Regions from separate parts of the Allobosea sp. 05L423 genome, predicted to be linked through region 2. Evidence: predicted binding sites of a transcription regulator. Region 2 holds the regulator's gene; the other holds the start of a gene.
What was found. Region 2 encodes LexA, which represses DNA repair genes until DNA is damaged. Its sites were predicted from a motif close to TGTTCNNNNTGTGTTCNG; they were not measured.
Positions count from the first base shown of each region.

Region 1: a site for LexA is predicted at 1,319-1,336, ahead of AC1DNE_RS12275 (ImuA family protein). Genes of this name have one in related genera too.

Region 1 covers NZ_JBFTOA010000003.1:856,013-858,403, reverse strand. The annotation lists gene AC1DNE_RS12280 (hypothetical protein) at 1-166, shown strand, start outside; gene AC1DNE_RS12275 (ImuA family protein) at 555-1,289, opposite strand; gene AC1DNE_RS12270 (hypothetical protein) at 1,435-1,734, shown strand; gene AC1DNE_RS12265 (hypothetical protein) at 1,902-2,391, shown strand, end outside.
Region 2 covers NZ_JBFTOA010000002.1:624,197-626,587, forward strand. The annotation lists gene AC1DNE_RS07015 (molybdopterin molybdotransferase MoeA) at 1-458, shown strand, start outside; gene lexA (transcriptional repressor LexA) at 643-1,353, shown strand; gene AC1DNE_RS07025 (ComEC/Rec2 family competence protein) at 1,347-2,391, opposite strand, start outside.

The DNA.
Region 1 (2,391 bases), on a different contig from region 2:
TTCCTACACTCGCAATCTGAGTTCGCCTCGCCCCGTAAGACGAGCGTCGACCCCAGCTGAGGTCTATCTGGAGCCACCGGTTCCACCCGAGCCGATGCACCCGGACCAGAGCCGCAGCCAGGGCCCTTGGTCGGGGAGATCAAGAGCGCCGAGGTGGCGAGCCTGACCAGCCCGGACCTCGGGGGCCTAAAGCAGTTGATCAACGATGCGGCGCACCAGAAGGTCTTGCTCCAGTCGGATCTTAACGAAGCGGTCGCAGATCGGCGTCGCGCCTGGCGGAAACTGCGACGTCGCGAACAGTTGCCACTTCGCGTTGTGATGAAGTCGTCCATCCCGACCGCGCGCGTTGCTTTCGAGGAAGCGGAAGAGGAGGCCTTGAAGGTCGCGGCAGCGATCATCGCGACAGAGATCAAGGTGGAGATCGATCTCAACGATCAGACATGGGCGGCGTGGGCTGAAGTGACGAAGACGTTCGATCGGCTCTCCCAGGCCGCGAAATTCTGGGATGTCACATCATCCGTCGCTGTTGACCGCTTCCGCACCCGGTCCGCCGCTCACGAGCCATCCGCCGGAACCGATCGATCGACCAGTTCGGGAGGAAGACCGAGACGACCCGTGTCATCGCATGCCTCCAATTCGAAATCCGCGCTCTCGCCCGCCCTGGCCCTGATCAGTTCAACAAGCCAGCGCGGTCGTCCCATTCCAGGCACCGGCAACACTGTCGATGGCAGAACCGAGACGCGCCATCGGGTCATCGCCGCCGTGGGCTGACCGAAATCGGAGGCATCGACCTCTCGTCGCCATCGTCGCAGCGCGATGCCGATAGCACCTGTCCCCTCCGCAGCCAGCTGAAGGCGACGTGACGCCGTCATGGACAAGCGGGCTACCTCGCCGACGACGGAGCCCAGCCCGCCATGGCGCAGGCCCTCTTCCATGCAGGCGAGCACCGTCTTGTCATCTCCTGCCTCGACATAGATCACGCGGTCAGGGATCAGCCCCGCCTGCGCCATCGCCGGCGCGAAAAGATCGGCTCGGGTGAGACACCAGAGCACCTTGCCACGACTCCTGGCGGCAACTCCGGCGCTAAACAAAGCCGCTGCCGCACCATCAATCGCCCCATTTCCGCCGCCGGCGACTTCATGGAGTGCCCCCAGCGTTAGGCCTCCACCAGGCAAGCGCGAATCAAGCGTCGCGATTCCGAACGGCAGCACAGTCCGACCGCGGGCGCCTCGGCCCTCGATCCGCTCAATCTGGTCGCGGAGCGACTGAAATACCGGCTGTGGCCGCAACGGGCTTTACCTGCCAGAACGATGCCTGATGTTCCCTTTATGTTCTCGTTGACAGACCAAGAGTCAAGCTCGGTGTTTGGCGGGAACACAGCGACACGACGGGAGGTTGCCGAGGCACAGCCTCTTCCTCCAAGCAGGAGTACTGATGATCTCCGATGATCCAACCGAAATCGTTGAGCAGTCCTACGAGGTCGTCGCTTGGCGAGGGCTGGCACTGGCACTTCTAGCGCAGATCCTGGTTCCAACGCCGGAGAATGAAGGGGAATGCTCCCAGTTCCTTCACACCGTCTTGGCAGATATTCTCGATCAGACGGTCAACAGCGAGGCAATGCCTGCCGAACTCGATCGAGGCGCCTTGCGGGCCGAACTGGAAGGCGTGAACGAGCGCCTCCGGCAGGAGCTCGCTGAAGCGCAGCTCGATCGCCAAAAGCTCCGAAAAGAGTAGCTGAAGTCGGGAGCCAACTGATCGCCAACAGAGTATCGACGACCTTCAGGACGCCCACGTACTAGGGAGCAACGTACGTGCCGCAGCCACCAGGAACATAGAAGCTGGGAACACGCGATCGATCCGTGCGATTAATCCCGGGCCCGCAATCCTGAGCAGAGCATCATGTGAAGCGCACCTCAACGCAGCTCGCCGAATGGCCTCTCCCATCTACAATTACACTTGGATCGCCGGTCCGCGCCAAGGGAATCGAGCGGGAAATGAGGCGGCGGCTTCCTTGGTCGACGCGGAAGCACCTCACGGTCGAAACCGGCAAAGCGATCCTTCACATGCCGGACGCCGAAGCTGCTGAGTTTGACGCTCGATCTGCGATCGTAGCGGATATGTTGGCCGATATTGCCGAGTTGCCCATCCTCCCCAGCGAGGCCGAGGACATTCTCTCCATTTCATCTCGTGAGCGCCACAAGTGGCTCAATGATGGACGACTGCAGAGCGCGGGAACCAGAACGGTCAAGCTGCGTGGCCGAGCCAAAGCCGTCACATTCCACGTGTTCACCCCAAGTTTCATCGAGCAAGTCCTCGATAGCGGCCTGCCGGAAATCTGGCGGGAAGAGGATATCGCAACGACAGCAGAGAACCGGCGGCGAGCAGCAGGGA
Region 2 (2,391 bases):
CGGTCGGCGCGCATGACCTCGTGCAGGAGGCGCTGACGCGGGCCGGCATGTCGCTCGGCTTCTGGAAGATCGCGATGCGGCCGGGCAAACCGATGATGACCGGCCGACTCGGCCGCATGGTCGTGGTCGGCTTGCCCGGAAACCCGGTCTCCTCGATCGTCTGCGGCCATCTCTTCGTCCTGCCGCTGATCGAGGCTCTGCTCGGCATTGGGGAGGCCGACCGCGACCGCAGCATCCCCGCCCGCCTCGGCCGTGACATGCCGGCCAATGACGAGCGCGAGGACTATCTGCGCTCGGAGCTCGCACTGAGGCCGGATGGCTGGGTGGCGACGCCCTTCGACCGGCAGGATTCCTCGATGCTCGGCACGCTGGCACGGGCGCAGGCATTGACGATCCGGCCTGCCCATGCCGCGCCGGCAAAAAAAGGCGACATCTGCCGCATCCTGCCGCTGCGCTAGATCACCGCTCATCCTGTCGGACGCGATCGTAGCGATCTGTATAGGGTTATCGCATCGGATCTGCCCGAAAAGTGGATTCCACTGTTCGCTTCGATGCCGGAGCCCGCTTGCGGAACACAAGTGGAACGCGTATGGTGTTCCTGCTTTGTTTCGAATCTAGCCTTCGAGAAGGCCGGCGGGGATCATGCTGACACGCAAGCAACACGAACTCCTGCGCTTCATCCAGGAACGCTTGCGTGAGAGCGGGGTGCCGCCCTCCTTCGACGAGATGAAGGATGCGCTCGATCTGCGCTCCAAGTCGGGCATTCACCGGCTGATCATGGCGCTGGAGGAGCGCGGATTCATCCGTCGCCTGCCCAACCGGGCGCGTGCGCTCGAGATCATCAAGATGCCCGACGGGCTCGGCGCCCCGCAGCAGCGGCAGCGTTTCAACCCTGCGGTCGTCCAGGGCGGCCTCGGCTCGCAGCCGAATCTCACCAAGCCACGCCCTGCGGCCGATGAGGACAGCCGCTCCTCCATCGCGATCCCGGTCATGGGCCGCATCGCCGCCGGCACGCCGATCTCGGCGATCCAGAACCGTAGCCACACCGTCTCGCTGCCGCCCGACATGCTCGGCTCCGGCGAGCATTACGCGCTGGAAGTGCGTGGTGACTCGATGGTCGAAGCCGGCATCCTCGACGGCGACACCGTCATCATCCGCAAGCAGGATTCGGCCAATACCGGCGACATCGTCGTGGCGCTGATCGATGACGAGGAAGCGACGCTCAAGCGACTGCGCAAGCGCGGCTCCTCGATCGCGCTCGAAGCCGCCAACCCCGCCTATGAGACGCGCGTGCTCGGGCCGGACCGGGTCAAGATCCAGGGCCGCCTCGTCAATCTGATGCGGCGCTACTGAAGGCGCTCGACCTCGGCTTCGCCGTCGGCGGAAGCCGGTGTCACACTCGGAGGCGCTGTCGAGGCTTGCGCAGGGCGCTGTTCACGGCGGCGGCTCCAAGGGCGGTCGGCAGCGTTCTGCTCCGAGACATGGCTGCTCCACCCCGATCCTGTTCGATAGAGCGAAGTCGCGCCGTCGCGCGATAACGCCATTCGCTCGATCAGCCGTGCCTTGCAGGTTCCGCTCCAGGGGATGGCCGTGACGACGAGGTCAGCTCGCATGCAGTCCTCGATAAGCCCCAACCTGTCGCGCGTGTAGGAGACGGTGCGCTGATCCGGCGTCCGTGCGACGCAGCCGAGCGCATCGCAGCTAATGCCGGCCCGCAGCGTCGGATCGTCCGGCGAACGGCGATCGCCATCAGCAGCGAGCCATTGCTGCAGCACGAAACGGCTCGGCTTGCCCGCAATCGCGAGGCGGCCATCCGGGCCCCGCACCGCCAGCCCCGAACCGTCGCGTTCGATCAGGATTTCCGGCCGCTCCGGCTTGCCGGCGATGGCCACGCCGAGCAGGAGCGGCAGCGCCGCCAGCCAGCGCCAGGGCGTGGTCCAGAGCGTCAGCCACAGCAGCGCCAGCACGAAGCAGGTCAGCACCGCCGGCCCGAAGGCTGCGATCATCACCGTGGAATGGTCGATGCTTGCGACCCAGTGCGCCACCTTGAGCACGACATCGGAAGCCAGCCCCATCAGCGCCCAGGCGGGCCAGTCCAGTCCGAAGGGGTAAGCCAGCACGCCGAAGACGGCCGCCGGCATGACGAAGAGCGAGACGAAGGGCAGCGCCATCGCATTGCCGAGCAGGCCGAAGGGATTGAAGGTCTGAAAATGATAGGCGCCGAAGGGCGCTGTCGCGGCCGTTGCCAGCAACGTGGTGACGACGATGCCGAGTGCCGCGGCCCAGACCGGCCCAAGCGGCCACGGCAAGGTCGGCGGCGGCTGGGAGCGCTTTCGGCTCTCCCAGCGTTCGGCAAAGGCGATCAATGCCGCGACGGCTCCGAAGGACATC